DNA from 3 places in the Marinobacter sp. MBR-105 genome. Region 2 is predicted to be linked to each of the others. Evidence: predicted binding sites of a transcription regulator. Region 2 holds the regulator's gene; each other region holds the start of a gene.
What was found. Region 2 encodes FliA, which starts transcription of late flagellar genes. Its sites were predicted from a motif close to CTAAAGTTTNNNNNNNNNNNGCCGNTAA; they were not measured.
Positions count from the first base shown of each region.

Region 1: ACSSVV_RS15560 (methyl-accepting chemotaxis protein) is a predicted target of FliA. The motif match lies at 2,446-2,473, and genes of this name have one in related genera.
Region 3: ACSSVV_RS09515 (methyl-accepting chemotaxis protein) is a predicted target of FliA. The motif match lies at 3,778-3,805, and genes of this name have one in related genera.

Region 1 is NZ_JBRJHG010000014.1:17,655-22,772, reverse strand. It holds gene ACSSVV_RS15565 (PhoX family protein) at 54-2,240, opposite strand; gene ACSSVV_RS15560 (methyl-accepting chemotaxis protein) at 2,584-4,224, shown strand; gene ACSSVV_RS15555 (DUF4870 family protein) at 4,286-4,654, shown strand; gene ACSSVV_RS15550 (MFS transporter) at 4,670-5,118, opposite strand, start outside.
Region 2 is NZ_JBRJHG010000001.1:544,652-549,769, reverse strand. It holds gene flhF (flagellar biosynthesis protein FlhF) at 1-1,178, shown strand, start outside; gene ACSSVV_RS02645 (MinD/ParA family protein) at 1,252-2,064, shown strand; gene ACSSVV_RS02640 (RNA polymerase sigma factor FliA) at 2,097-2,840, shown strand; gene cheY (chemotaxis response regulator CheY) at 3,001-3,384, shown strand; gene ACSSVV_RS02630 (protein phosphatase CheZ) at 3,406-4,191, shown strand; gene ACSSVV_RS02625 (chemotaxis protein CheA) at 4,210-5,118, shown strand, end outside.
Region 3 is NZ_JBRJHG010000006.1:223,587-228,704, reverse strand. It holds gene ACSSVV_RS09530 (hypothetical protein) at 1-1,380, opposite strand, end outside; gene ACSSVV_RS09525 (SCO family protein) at 1,645-2,214, shown strand; gene ACSSVV_RS09520 (methyl-accepting chemotaxis protein) at 2,226-3,749, shown strand; gene ACSSVV_RS09515 (methyl-accepting chemotaxis protein) at 3,873-5,118, shown strand, end outside.

The DNA.
Region 1 (5,118 bases), on a different contig from region 2:
CTGGCCAGCACAGAGTCTGGCCAGGCTTTTATTAAGGTCTCCTTATCCCACCATTAAAGTGCGAGCTCCCCTCCATCTTCGCGGTAGATAACGATAGTAGCTGAACGTGGCCTATTGCCAGCCTCACCGAATGCGGTCGCATCGCGGGAAGTGGCAGGCCAATTACTTACGTCGGTGTTGAAGGCCTCTTTAGAGCCGCCTTCTCCGGGATGCTGGATGTTGATGAACATGGAGCGAGCGTCCGGCGTCATCGAGATGCCGGTTATTTCGCATCCATTTGGTCCAACAAGGAATCGTTTCAACTTGACCGCATCTGCGTCGCCGCCAATGAAAGTGTTTACTGATTCCTGGCCGTTGTTGTCAGATGTCGTGACCGTAACGCTTTCGCCGTCACCTACTCTGCCAGGAATGGCGACCAACATCTGGTTGTTCGTTTTGCTGCGAATCCCGGAGGAGCCGTCATCAGTCTGGATCCACATTACACCGCGTGGGTCGATAAAAAGTCCGTCCGGGCTTGAGAACTCGTTGTCTGGGGTGAGGCCAGAAACATTGTAGTCTGCGGAAGCATCGGCACTCGAGCCAAAAAGGAAAATGTCCCACTCAAAAGCGGTGGCGGCATGGTTTCCGTCTTGCTCGCGCCAGCGAATGATGTGGCCGTTGGAATTTACCGCACGGGGGTTTACTGCATCCAGGTCAGTGGACGGACGGTTGCTGGGATTACCGTTGGTCAATGTCAGATAAACATCGCCATTGGTGGGGTGCACCACTGCCCATTCGGGTCGATCCATTGGCGTTGCGCCCAAGACGTCGGCTGCCAGGCGGGCGCTCGCTAGAACTTCTGCCTCAGAGGCAAAGCTGTACTGGTAAGTTGTGCCGTCATCATTGTAGGTGTGGTCGCCGTTGAGCTCCGGATTGGAAATGGTCAGAGCCTTCCAGGCACCGGTGCCATCATCATTGAATACCGCAACGTAGAGTGTGCCCTCATCAAGGTATTTGTCGCCTGCCGCCAAACCACCATTGCGGTCGGACTCGGTCCACGCTGTTTTCGATACGAACTTGTACATGTACTCGCGGCGAGAGTCATCGCCCGAATAGATAACGATAGGGGCACCTTCTTTCGCTGGTGCAACCCAGGCGCCTTCATGGGAAAAACGACCCAGTCCTGTTCGTACCCTGGGCTTTTGTGTAGGGCGGAACGGGTCAACTTCGGTCACGTAGCCATGAAGGTTGGGTTCATAGCGGAAGTCCTCGGTTGCCGTTGAGCCGCTGGTGTTTACGCCAAAGCGCTGATATTGATCCCCTGGCACTTCATCCCATTGGCGGTATGCCCAGCCATTTCCACTGATGCCGTAACGTGCGAGCCAGCCCTTCTGCTTTTCGGACAGGGCATCGACATTGCCAACGCGAAAATAAGCGTACCAGTTTTCTTCTGCTGCGAGATACGTGCCCCATGGGGTGTAGCCGTTGGCACAGTTGTTCATCGTGCCGTAGCGAGTTGTTCCGGTTGGCGTCAGTTTGGTTTTGACGAAATCTTCTCCTGCAACAGGCCCTTGCATCTGCATTTCGGTGAAAACAGTCAGGCGACGATTGTAGGGTGAATCCGTGATGACGGACCACTTACCGTTCTCCTTACGAATTTCGACACAGGAGACGCCGTGCCCGTTCATCTCACGGTCAACGATTTTTTTGAGCTCTTGAATGTCGTTGGCGAAAATGGCATCTGCTTTGGCCGTCGCAGTCTCATGCAGCGTGTTGTCTTCAAGGTTTTCGTGGTTAAGAACCAGAATTCCTCGGTCGGACGCCTCGGGATCGTACTGTCCTGATGCATTCATGCCGAAGAAATGCATGCCGTCATGCTCATCGCCTGATCGACTGTCATAATCAACATCGGTTCCGTCGTTTTTGAAGGGCGCCAGGCCGGAGAACAGGGGGTCGCCTTTGGCGTAGAGAACGTCAGCTTTATAACCAGGGGGTAGAATAACCCGGTCTTCAATTCCACCCGGGATCGAAGAAAAACCCAGTTGTGTCGGGTTCATCGTAACAGAGTCCGGACTCGTGGCAGGGCTGTTTGAACTGCTGCTGCCTCCGCAGCCGCTCAGGCCCAATGAGCCAAGAACACCCACAGTGGCTGCAGACGCTGTACCAGTGAGCAGTTTACGTCGCGAAAGACGCGCTTTGATCACTTCATCAAATGGCCGATTGTTGCTTCGATTGCTGTCTTCGACTGGATGATGTCCCATTTTACTCTCCTTATGTCACGACACTGAATGGAGGACGTTTCGATTTGCTGACCAAGACGGTCGGCAGTTCGACGAAGAAAATAAGGATCGCCAAGGTAAGTGACAGTTTTGATTCAGATCGGTGACATATTGAAGAAGAAACTTTTGCAGTGGACCTATAGCCCTAAAGCACCTTGTGAGTGACGCTGAAAGGTAGCTACCGCAAATAAAGAAAATCGAGGGGCGGCCGATAGCTGATAAACACACTAAAGTAGCAGTTATTAACCCATATCATTTCTTTACTCTCAGGGATGGCCTGCAATAACAACATGCTTGCGTTAGCAATGATAAAGATGAGGGCACCATGGGTTTACTCGATCGCACTGCAATTTTATGGGGGGTGGGCATTGCTGTTGCGCTCGGTATTGCCTGCATTCTGGTGGCTCCGATGATGGGGCTCGATGCCGCGTCTCTGTTGATCGGACTCCTGGTTGGTCTCGCCGCCGCGGCCGGCTATCTGATATTGAGGGTGCTGGAACCAATAGAGCGTGGGATTAACGGCCTGAATGATGGCTCCCTGGCTGATAACCACCCGTTGCGGGCTCAATGTGCGCAGCTTCTGGCCGATGCCCGGGCTGGCAAGGCCCTGGTTGAAACGCTCTCGGCCAGTGCCGACAAGAGTGCCATCTCGGCCGCCGAAGTCTCGTTTGCGGCGGATCAGGTGAAGCAGCGCCTGGACAGACAGGTGGAAGAAACCGCCCAGATGGCCGATTACGCCGGCCAGATCACGGAATCGGTTCGGGAATCATCGGAACAGGCCACCAACGCCGCCACCATGGCATTGCAGAATCGCGAAGTCAGCGTGGAGGGGCGTCAGTCATTGGTGTCGGCCATTGAAAATGTGCGCCTGGTGCATCAACAGTCGGAAGAGAACCTCAGGTTGATTCAGGCCCTGCACGAAAAATCCGGCAAGATCCAGGGCGTGACGTCCACCATTCAGGGCATCGCCGAGCAGACTAATCTTTTGGCACTGAATGCCGCCATTGAGGCGGCCCGAGCCGGTGAACAGGGCCGCGGGTTTGCGGTGGTGGCCGATGAAGTCCGGCAGTTGGCCGGGCGCACTGCCCAGGCCACCAGTGAAGTGGCGGACACCCTCGACGAAATTCAGAATGACACAACCAAGATTGTGTCCCGCATTGAATCTCTGGCGAAAACCGTGGAAGACGGGCTAGCATCTGTAGAGAGCGTTGGCGGCCAGCTGGATCAGATTCGGGATCAATCCGACCGGGTTCAGCAGCAGGTTGCCCGTATTGCCGAGATTGACCAGAACAACGAGCAGAGTCTGGCCCAGGTGTTTTCGGCTATTGAGTCTGTCCGTGACCATATATCCGAAAGTGATACCAGTGTGGCATCGCTGGCGGACCAGGCTTCCACGTTGATGGAGCTGGCGGAGAAGGCGAATGCTGCCTTTGCGCTGAACAGCAGCGAAAGCTACCACCGGCCGTTTTATGAGAAAGCACTGGAAGGGGCGCAGCAGATTGGCCAGTTGTTTGAGGCGGCAATTCGAGAGGGCCGTTTGAGTGAAGCGGCGCTGTTTGACAAAAAGCGAACACCGATTGCCAACACCCAGCCCCAACAGTATTCCAGCAGCTTCGATCGGTTTACTGACCAGATGTTTCCGGCAATACAGGAGCCCATCAAGAAATCCCATGAGGCCATTGTGTTCTCCATCGCCTGCGCGCCGGACGGTTATGTGCCTACCCATAACAAGGATTTTGCCCACCCGCCGAGTGGTAATCCGGAAGTGGACCTGGTGAAAAGCCGCAGCAAGCGACTGTTCAATGACCGCACTGGCATACGCTGCGGGAGTCATACCGAAAGCATGCTGCTCCAGACCTATCGCCGGGACACCGGTGAGATCATGCACGACCTGTCGGTGCCCATCTATGTGAACGGTAAGCACTGGGGCGGTTTCCGGGTTGGGTATCGGCCGGCGGGGAATTGATCGCACTGGGCTCCAGCCAAGGCTGTGATAGACTGCCAGGGACGTAACAAGGAGAACACCTGTGTCCGAAACCGAGTATATCCCCGCAAAACCTGACGGTCAGCAATCACAGGAGCCCAGCTCTGCGAGGAATCTGGCGGTGGTGGTTTACATCCTGCAGGCGTTGTCTTTTTTCCTGGGGGGGCTGACGGCACTGGTGGGCGTGATCATCAACTACGTCAAACTGGATGATGTCCGTGGTACCTGGATAGAGCCCCATTTCCGCTGGCAGATCCGCACCTTCTGGATTGGTTTGCTGTGGACAGTCATCGGGGTGATTACCACCATGCTGATTGTGGGCTGGTTTATTCTGCTGGGTATTGCGATCTGGGTGATCTACCGAATTGTCAAAGGTGCCCTGGCCCTGAACGATGGCAAGACCCCGATTTAACGGGGTCTTGATGGCTCAGTCTTCCGTCACTTCTTCAAGGCGTAATGCGCTCAGCATGCCCGCCAGCCCCATCAGTCCCAATACCAGAATCACCGCCACGTCCGAAATCATGGAAATGGCGGCTGTGAACCCCCCGGTTACCAGCAGCAACACACCGATAACGGTATTGCTGACCGCTGTGTAGTCTGTCCGTTTGTTGCCTCCGGCCATATCCACCAGATAGGTTTTGCGCCCCAGGCGCACGCCGGCATGGGCAATACTCAGCACAAAAAACGCGACCGGATAGAACCAGGCACCGCCAAACCCGGGGCCCAGCACCAGTGCCAGAACACCAACCACCAGGCAGACCGAGCTGGCCATGGCGGCACCCCGAATCATCACTCGGCGGCTGGAGGTGTCGGCGGCCCAACCCCAGAAGCTGGCGCTCAGGGAGCTGGCCAGACTGCTGGCGAGCAGAAAGACGC
Region 2 (5,118 bases):
ACGACGAAAACATGGCGCGTCAGCGTCTTGGCGATAGGGCGGTTGAAGCCACCAACGGCTCCCGGCTGGCAGAGATGCAGGCCGAGCAGCATCGTCGGCTGGAAGAGGAGCTGAACCGGTCCCGCAGTCGCATTCGTGAGGTTCGGGAAAAGCGCGCAGGAAGTGGCGCCTCAGGTGGCGTGGCGTCGTCCTTGTCTTTCGAGACTGCCGATTTTCCGGCGTCACGTCCCAGTGATGAAGCGCTGGCAAAGCCGTTTGCGGGTAGCGAATCCGGCGCCGGTGGCTATGCCGATGAACTGGCCAGTATGCGTGCCGAAATCAGCTCTCTGCGTGATCTGGTCAGTGGTAAGGCTGCAACTGCCACGCCGACCGGCAACAGCGCAGTTCAGCAACGATTGGCCGAGCGCCTGCAGGAGTTCGGTTTGGGCGCGGAGCTGGCCGGCTCTCTGTCCCGTCGGCACCGGGCCGGGCGTCTGGAGGACGGCTGGAAGCAGTCACTGAAAATGCTGGCGACCGGCGTTCGTACCGGTCGCGAAGACTGGCTTGATGCCGGCGGTATCTATGCCCTGGTCGGGCCAACCGGGTCTGGCAAAACCACCACCATTGGCAAGCTGGCGGCCCGCTACGTCCTTGAGCATGGTCCGGATTCGTTGGCACTGGTGACCACCGACCGCTATCGTGTGGCCGCTCATGAACAGCTCTTCGTGTTCGGCCGCATCCTGAATGTGCCCGTGCGTGTGGTGGATGAGAGCCATTCCCTGGATGACATTCTTGATGAGTTATCGGATCGACACCTGGTGCTGATTGACACTGCCGGCCTGACCAGTGCCGACCGCGGTTACCAGGAACAACTGGCGGAGTTGGCTCGCAGCGATCACAATATCCGTACACATCTGGTGGTCTCCGCCACCAGTCAGCCACGTATCATGAAATCCGTGTGGCATTGCTATAAGATGGCAAGCCTTGCAGGCTGCATCATGACCAAGATTGATGAGGCCCTGACCCTGGGCGAAGCGCTCGGGTTCGTTATGGAGACCAGCTTACCGGTGGCCTGGTACACCGATGGCCAGAAGATACCGGAAGATCTCCAGAGGGCGGAGGCCATTCCGTTAGTGCGCCTGGGCGTAGAACGGCTTAAGGCCGTGCAGAGCGCACAGACAGTCGCCGAAGGTGCCTGAGCCTCGTTGGCGACCAGAATAAAACACCGGCACGCGTGCCCGTACAAGAACGTAGTAAGAGACTGATAACAGTATGAGCAGACCACATCCGGTTCAGGTGATTGCGGTTTCCGGCGGCAAGGGCGGTGTCGGCAAGAGCAATGTTTCGGTCAATCTCGGTATCGCCCTGGCCCAGAAGGGGCGCCGGGTTGTCTTGCTGGACGCGGATCTCGGGCTCGCCAACATCGATGTGTTGCTCGGCATTACCGCCAATCGAAATCTTCAAGACGTACTCAGCGGCGATTGTGATCTGAAAGACGTGCTGGTGAATGGCCCTGGCGGTATCAAGATTGTACCGGCTTCCTCCGGCACCCAGCGTATGACCCAACTCAGCGCCATGGAACATGCCGGCCTGATCAACGCTTTCAGTGAGCTGGGCGACCAGATTGACGTCCTGATTGTGGATACCGCCGCAGGTATTTCTGAATCGGTGGTCAGCTTCCTCAGGGCCTCGCAGGAACTTCTGCTGGTGGTCTGCGACGAACCTACTTCCATTACCGATGCCTACGCGCTGATCAAACTGATGAACCGGGATTATGGCACCAACCGCTTCCGTATCCTGGCAAACCAGGTCCGCAATGAGCAGGAAGGCCGCCATCTGTTTGAAAAACTGACCCGGGTCACCGAGCGTTTTCTGGATGTGGCACTACAATATGTAGGTATCGTGCCTTACGACGAGGCCGTCAAGAAAGCCGTCCAAAGACAGAAAGCGGTATTGGATGCCTATCCGAGGGCGAAAGCCTCGCTGGCTATCCGGGCTCTGGCCGAAAAAGTGGACAGTTGGCCTTTGCCGTCCTCTCCCAGGGGGCATCTCGAGTTCTTCGTGGAGCGGCTCGTCGAAGTCTGATCTGAATCCAGTCCTACAAGAAAACCGGATACATGACATTGGCGAAAAATCTGGGAATTTACCATCAGGCCGGCGCCAGGAGCCCTTCAGCCCTGATTGAAGAGCATGCGCCGCTGGTCAAGAAAATCGCCCTTCATCTCATGGCCCGACTGCCCGCATCGGTGCAGCTCGAAGACCTTATGCAGGCCGGTATGATTGGCCTGCTGGAGGCTGCGCAGCGCTACTCTTCAGGCAAGGGCGCCACCTTTGAAACCTATGCCGGCATTCGCATCCGTGGCGCCATGGTGGACGAAATCCGCAAAGGCGACTGGGTGCCCCGCTCAGTGCATCGTAATGCCCGGCGAATCGCCAGTGCCATCAAACAAGTGGAAGATCGTACCGGGCGCGAGGCCCAGGATGCTGAAGTGGCCGAAGAGCTCGGCATTGGTCTGGACGAATATCACGCCTCACTGGCCGACGCTAACAGCGGTCGACTTTTTAGCCTTGATGAGCTCAATGAATCCGGCGAGCTGCCGATAGAAGAACCAGAGGCCAGTGAGAATCCACTGGACGGTATTGCTTCCGGCGCTTTCCAGCGCAGTCTGGCGGACGCCATCGAGCAATTGCCTGAGCGCGAAAAGCTGGTGTTGAGCCTGTACTACCAGGAAGAGCTCAACCTCAAGGAAATCGGCGCGGTACTTGGGGTCAGTGAGAGTCGGGTAAGCCAGATTCACAGCCAGGCGGCGTTGCGACTTCGCAGCCGGCTGGCCGAGTGGCGGGATGGTGACAACGACTGATCGGCCAGGTGCTGTGTTTCTCTCTCAGCAAGCTGTGTAGCTTTTGGTAAACGATGCTTTACAACGTGCGCAAACACCACACAATAAGCGCTTAAGGTAGCAGCCTGCTAGACTTCCAAAAGGCTGAATGAATTCCGGGTGTTACTGACTGGAGGTCCCATTGGACAAGAACATGAAAATTCTCATTGTGGATGACTTCTCCACAATGCGACGCATCATCAAAAACCTGCTGCGAGATCTCGGCTTCACCAATACGGATGAAGCAGACGATGGCAACACCGCGTTGCCCATGCTCCGAAGCGGCAAGTATGACTTCCTGGTGACTGACTGGAACATGCCCGGCATGTCGGGCTTTGACCTTCTGAAGGCTGTCCGTGCTGATGAAAACCTGAAGAACCTGCCGGTTCTGATGGTAACGGCAGAGGCTAAGCGGGACCAGATCGTGGCTGCGGCTCAGGCCGGGGTGAACGGGTATGTGGTCAAGCCTTTCACGGCAGCCGTGCTGAAGGAAAAGATCGAGAAAATCTTCGAACGAATCCAGTAACCAGAGGTCGGATGGCTCGCCATGAGTGATACCAAACAGAACCATCAGGGCCTTGATCCGGAGGTGGCGGAGAAGCTTCAAAAGCAGGCCTCCGACCTGGCCGAGAATGTAAACGCCGGGAATTATGCCAAGGCGATGACCCTGATCAATGAACTGAGCGAGGTTCGCGATCAGAGTCTGTATCGGGAAGTGGGGCGACTGACCCGCAGCCTCCATGAGGCAATCCGGAACTTCCAGATAGACCCGCGTAATGCCGAGCAGAAAGAAGTGCTGTCGAAGATGAGCGACGCTTCTGACCGTCTGGCCTATGTGGTTCAGATGACCAGCCAGGCGGCGAACCGCACCATGGATCTGGTTGAGGAAAGCATGCCGGTGGCTCACGCCATGCGGGATGAAGCGGTTTCCCTGCGGGATGAGTGGCAGCGTCTGCGCCGTCGTGAAATGGAGCCTGCGGAGTTTCGGGAGCTTTACGGTCGCATCGACAAGTTCTTCGCTGGCCTGACGACAGACTCCGACAGTCTGTACCAGAACCTGTCGGAAATCCTTCTGGCTCAGGATTTTCAGGATCTTACCGGTCAGGTTATCCAGAAGGTCACCGCGTTGGTGAAAGAGGTGGAAGACAACCTTCTTGGTCTGGTGGTGATGGCCAGCCACGTTGATCAACTGACCGGCACAGTGCATCAGATTGAAGAAAAAGAAGAATCGGCCGAAAAAGGGGTAGGGCCCCAGATCAAGGCCGATGAGCGGGAAGATGTAGTTTCGGGACAGGACGATGTGGACGATCTGCTGTCCAGTCTCGGATTCTGATAATAAAGAGGGTGACGCATGGCGTTAGATGCTGATGAAGAGATCCTGCAGGACTTCCTGGTAGAAGCCGGCGAGATACTCGAAAAGTTGTCGGAGCAGCTGGTGGATCTGGAGCAGCATCCCGATGACAGCGATCTGCTGAACGCCATTTTCCGTGGCTTCCATACCGTGAAAGGGGGCGCAGGCTTCCTTCAGCTGGAGGCACTGGTTAATTGCTGCCACTCTGCGGAGAACGTGTTTGATATTCTCCGGAATCACAAGCGCAAGGTAACACCGGACCTGATGGACGTGGTGCTGGAGGCGCTGGACAACGTTAATGCCATGTTCGAAGAAGTCCGCAACCGGGAAGAACCGACGCCCGCGCCGGACGAACTGATTGAAGCTCTGGATGCACTCGCCAAACCCGAGTCCGAGGATGCACCGGCGGTGGAAGCACCAACCCCGGCACAGGAGCCGTCGTCTGCGGATGTCGGACAGCAAGGGGATCAGGGCGATATCACTGACGAAGAGTTCGAGCAGCTGCTGGACGCGTTGGCGGATGAAAAATCCGATGGCCAGAAACCGGTCGGCAACGAGCAGGTGAGCACCCCGGCAGAATCCGCCGGCGGCTCAGACAGTGATGAGATTACCGACGATGAATTTGAGGCCCTGCTGGATCAACTCCACGGCAAGGGCCAGTTTGCCGGCGCGCCTGCGGAAGATGAAGCGCCCAAGGCAGATATCGACACCAGCGGTGGCTCGGAGAAATCATCCGGTGACGCCGATCTGATTTCCGACGACGAATTCGAGAACCTGCTGGACGAACTGCATGGCAAGGGTGCAGGCCCAAGCGCGGGGGCTGCCGCAGGTGAGCCCAAGCCTGCGCCGGCTCCATCAAGCAAGGCCGAACCAGCCCCGGAACCAAAGAAAGCGGAAGCCAAAGCCGAG
Region 3 (5,118 bases), on a different contig from region 2:
AATATGCTCGTGGGCCGGATGGTTCACGCAGCGCTTCTTGATGAACGACAGGAAAGCACTGGCTTTTTCCCATTGCTGCAGGCCATTGGCCAGGGCCTGGGCCACAATCAGATAGGCGGGTGCCAGCTGCTCGCTGTCCGGGAAGCGTTTGTGGAAATCCTGCAGTAAACGGATGGCCGCTTTGTGATGGCCCCGATGGTACAGGGTGCCGGCACACTGCACCGCCAGTTCCGGGTCGTCCAGCTGGAACTTCGGCTCCACCATTTGCAGCGTCTGTAACAGTTGATTCAGCCCGTCTCCATCATGCCGTTGGGCCAGCCAGGCCATAATCCTGGGGTGGTAGCGGTACAGCTCTTCGGCATCATTGCGGGCGGTCAGCAGCTGGTAAAGCTGGCCGATGCGGGCAGGGTTGGTCCGGTCCCGTTTGAGGGCTTCCTTGAGCATGCTCTGCACACGGTCGTAGTTGCCATCCTTCAGGTTCATATCCAGATCGGCATCAAACCGGCTGCTGCGATCCCGCTGGTGTTGGTCGGTTTCCGAAATCTCGTCCTGAAGGTCTGAGGCAAAACCGAGTTCTTCCTGATACTGGAACAGCAGGTAGCCCAGCATGTGAAACAGGATCAGGGTAAAGGTACTGTTCAGGAAACCGGCCAGGGGTTGGGCCACCCACATGGGGAAATGGTTCACGGCAAAATCCTGCGCCGCGCCGGAAGCCAGGGTGAGCAGAATCAGGTACCCGTAAAGCAGGAAGTAGGGCGTGCCGATGCGTGAGATCAGCACCGCCAGGTTCATGGGGTTTACAGCAGCGCCCACAGAGCGTTCCATGGCAAGCACCATGATGCTGGCCGGCAGTGCCAGTACCACAAACGCCACGGCCAGCATCATCAGTATCGGCCCGCCCAGCATGGCGGCGGCGCCTACCAAACCGCCCATCAGCACAAACACCAGCAGTTGCAGCACCACAATGTCAAAACCGCTGCCGGTAAACGCCACCGACACGGGTGGCGGTTTCAGATGGCCTTCCGCGGTGTGGTTGATCACCGCATAGGTGTACTTGAACAGAGCCAGGGCCAGCACGAGCCAGATGATCAGGCCAATAATATTGGCCGGCGCCACCACAGGAACCAAAGTGCAGATGGCGATCACGATCAGCGGATCGGTGTGGAAGGGGTAACGGAAAAACGCCCCCACCCGCTGCCAGAAGGGCACCACCTCAGTGGCGGCGCCCAGATAACGCATGGCTTTACTGCAGCGGGGACATAGCGCCCGGCGCTGGCGGGTATCGGCATCCGGCATGCAACGGCTGCAATAGTGCATCTGGCATTCGCCACAATGCCACTTGGCAGGGTCACCCGGATGGTAATGACAATCGTGCTTCACGTGAGACAGTTCCTGATCCGTCAGAAATCAGCCGCCAATCATGACAGAACTCGACAGTTGCCGCACCCGCTGTGTTCACAGTTGGGTCTCGGTCCGTCTTGTTGTAGTGACGATGGTTATATCTACGCATCTGCCGGGTATGTATGTGAACCCCTGAGCCTTCGCTACGTATCATCACCCTGTAAGGAATATCTCGGAATAACCTTATAAGCCCATGGTTCCTTCAGCCGATAACCTGTTTACCGTTGCTCAGGAGATGACTCAATGCGAACACGTTCTGCGATTACCGGTGTCATCTTGTTGGTGATCGGTCTGTTGGTGTCTTTACCGTTGCTGGGCCATATCACCCGTGATGGCGATTACTACGGCTTCAAAACTAATATTGAAGTACCTCCGTTACCCGGGTATCAGCGTGGCAGCGAGGAGATTCGGCTGGTGTTTTTCGGCTACCAGCATTGCGGCACGGTCTGTCCGCTGCAACTGGTCAACTTGAAGGAGCTTCACGACCGAATGGCCGACGAACCGGTGCGCTTCGTATTTGTAACACTGGATCCCGAACGAGACAGCCAGCAGGAGCTTGACCGGATTATGGCCAGTATGGGCGAGGGTTTTCAGGCCGTCCGGCCCGTATCTCAGGCCGCTGCGCAAGAACTGGCGATGGGGTTTGCCGAATATGCCGCGAAAGTGGGTAACGGTGATCAGTACGATTTCGACCACAGTGCACGGATTTACGCCGTCACCGCAGATAATCGGCGCCATTTGCTTTACAGCTCCCCGGCGCTGGATCTGGCCCGGGTTGAGCAAGACATTCAGCGGCTTCTGTCGCAATTTTGAGGGTTTCAGCCGTGGCAAACAGCATTGCGATTGACGATCTGGCAAAAGAACAGGCGCTGGTAACCGACCGCCAGATGCTCTTTATTCTGTTGGCCCATGTACCTGTGGTGGGGCTGTGGGTGCCCTGGGGTTATGGTACCCATGGTTTTGCACTGGCGGCTTCGGTGTTGGTGGGTGTGGTGGCACTGGCGGGCTACTACCTGCTGCGGGGCACCCGGGCGAGTTCGGTTCTGTTCGCGGCCTGCCTGATGCTGTATTCGGCCATTATGATTCAGGCCCAGATGGGCCGTATCGAAATGCATTTCCACATCTTCTCGGCCCTGGCTCTGGTGATCATTTACCGGGACTGGGTGCCGGTTGTTGCTGCGGCCGTCACCATTGCCGCCCACCATCTGTTATTGACCGCTTTGCAGCTTTCAGAAGCTGAGGTGGGCGGAATGCCATTGATGATTTTCAACTATGGCTGTAGCTGGGGTATCGCCTTCCTTCACGCCGCCTTTGTGGTGTTTGAGGCCGGCATTCTGGTGTTCTTTGCGGTGCAGATGAAACAGGAGAGACATCAGGCATTTCGCATGATGGCCATTGTCCGCGACTTTGACCGGGAACATGATCTGTCCGGCCGCCTGCCCGCCACAGACGGTAACGCCAGTGCCAAATCCTTCAACGACATGATGGAAAAGTCCTGCGAGCTGATCCGGCAAATGCGAGAGTTCTCGCTGGAGCTGCGTCGGAATTCCGAACAGCTGTTGCGGGCGAGCGAGAGCACTCGTCGATTTGTAGATGAGCAGCAACAGCAGGCTGATCAGGTAGCCACCGCCACCAACGAGATGTCGGCCAGCGTGCAGGAAGTGGCGCACAATGCTCAACTGGCGTCGGAAGCCGCCAGCGATGCGGCGGATTCCGCTTCCGCAGGCAGCCAGGCCATGACTTGTGCCCGAACCATGACGGATGCAACCAACAAGGCACTGGAAGACAGTGCCCGAATGGTGGAACAGTTGGCAGGCAAGGTGGAATCCATCGCGCGGGTTACCGGTTCGATTCACGATATCTCCGACCAGACTAATCTGCTGGCGCTGAATGCGGCTATCGAGGCAGCCCGGGCAGGAGAGCATGGCCGCGGATTTGCTGTGGTCGCCGATGAGGTTCGATCTCTGTCGCGCCGCACTCAGGAATTCACCGAGGAAATTCGTGCCACAGTGGATGAGTTGAAGAACCTGTCCGAGGCCACCACTGCCGCCATGGAAATGGGGCAGACGCGCTCCACAGAATCCAACCGGGCGATTCAGCAAGCCGCGGAGGCTATTAACCGCATTGAACAGGCCATTGATTCGGTCAGCAGTATGAACAACCAGATCGCGGCGGCCTGCGAGCAACAGGCAGCCACGTCGTTGCAGATCAACGAGAACATTCATGCGGTTGCGACCCGTAACGCTGAGGTGGCCAAAGAGGCCGACAGTGTGCAGAACATGGCGGGTGAGCTGGAGAACAGCGTGGTCCGGGTGGACGAGTTGATCAGCCGCTACCGGTTGCCCTGAAAACCCGTCAGAAAAATTGATCTGGGTTCTGCAGGATCTGGCGCATCTGCCGTTAATATTGACAGTTATCAAGTTCAAACAAGTCCAATAATTCCGACTGCCGGATCTGCGTGAGTAAGAGCTATGTTCCTGTCTGAAAAACGAGCAAAACAACAGATTCAATCTTTACTTGATAACGGGGTGCCCACACGTTGTCCGGACTGGCTGGTGCCACTGGCAGAGTATTTGTCGTCGGTGCGTTCCGAGGAGCTTTCAGTGGCCAACGGGGCGGTGGATGTCTCCCGCCATATTTCTGATCTGGGCCAGGGCGCTCTGGAGTTTGACGACCGCATTCATAACCTTGTCGCCAATATTCAGACGTTGTCCGCCGCCATTGAGGAAATGTCGGCCAGTGCGTCGGAAGTGGGTGGCCTGGGCCAGGATGTACTGGAGCAAGCCTCCCGGGTAAATGAGTACACCAGGGAATCCATTTCCGCGCTGGAGGATATGGAGGCGCGTCTGGCCGAGGTGGATATCGCCCTGACCCAGGCCAACGAGGAAATGCGTTCGCTGGCGGAGCAAACCCGGAGTATTGAATCGCTTACCAACACCGTGAATGAAATATCCGACCAGACAAACCTGCTCGCCCTTAATGCGGCGATTGAGGCCGCCCGTGCCGGTGAGGCGGGCAGGGGCTTTGCGGTGGTTGCGGACGAGGTGCGGCAATTAGCTGCCCGAAGTGCGGGGGCGGCGCAGGAAATCAACGGGATTGTCTCGCAGATCATCTCCGGCTCTGAATCGGTCCAGTCCCGGTTGGGAAATTCCGTACGTGCTGTGCAGGCCTCGGGGGAAAGCCGGGAGCGGGTGGCGGAGGTGATACATCAGTCCCGGGAGTCCTCGAACATCAACTACGACCAGGCAACCTCCATTGCCGCTGCGGCCGAGGAGCAGAGTCAGGTGGCCGCGGATATGGCGCGTCAGGTCAGTTCCAACTCTGAAGATTCCGATGCTTTGGCCAGTATTTTCCGGGATTTGATGCAGGCGATTCGCCCACTTCGGGACGACACCGACCGCATCTTCAGCCAGATCCGGTTAACCACTCCCTGTCTCGTGCTGGCCAGTGCCAAGCGTGATCATGTGGTCTGGGTGGACAAGCTCATCCGCTTTGCCGTATTCAATGAAAACTCGATCACTGAGGCGGAAGTGAAGGATCACACCCAGTGCCGGCTGGGCCATTTCCTGGCCAGCGACAAGGCTCAGCCCATGCACCAGCTCCGCAGTGCTGACCGGCTGATTAAGGTGGTTCACCCACAAGTGCATAAAGCAGGCCGTGAGCTTTATAAAACGGCCCAGGAATTTCATCAGAAGAGGATCAGTTCTGATCGCTATT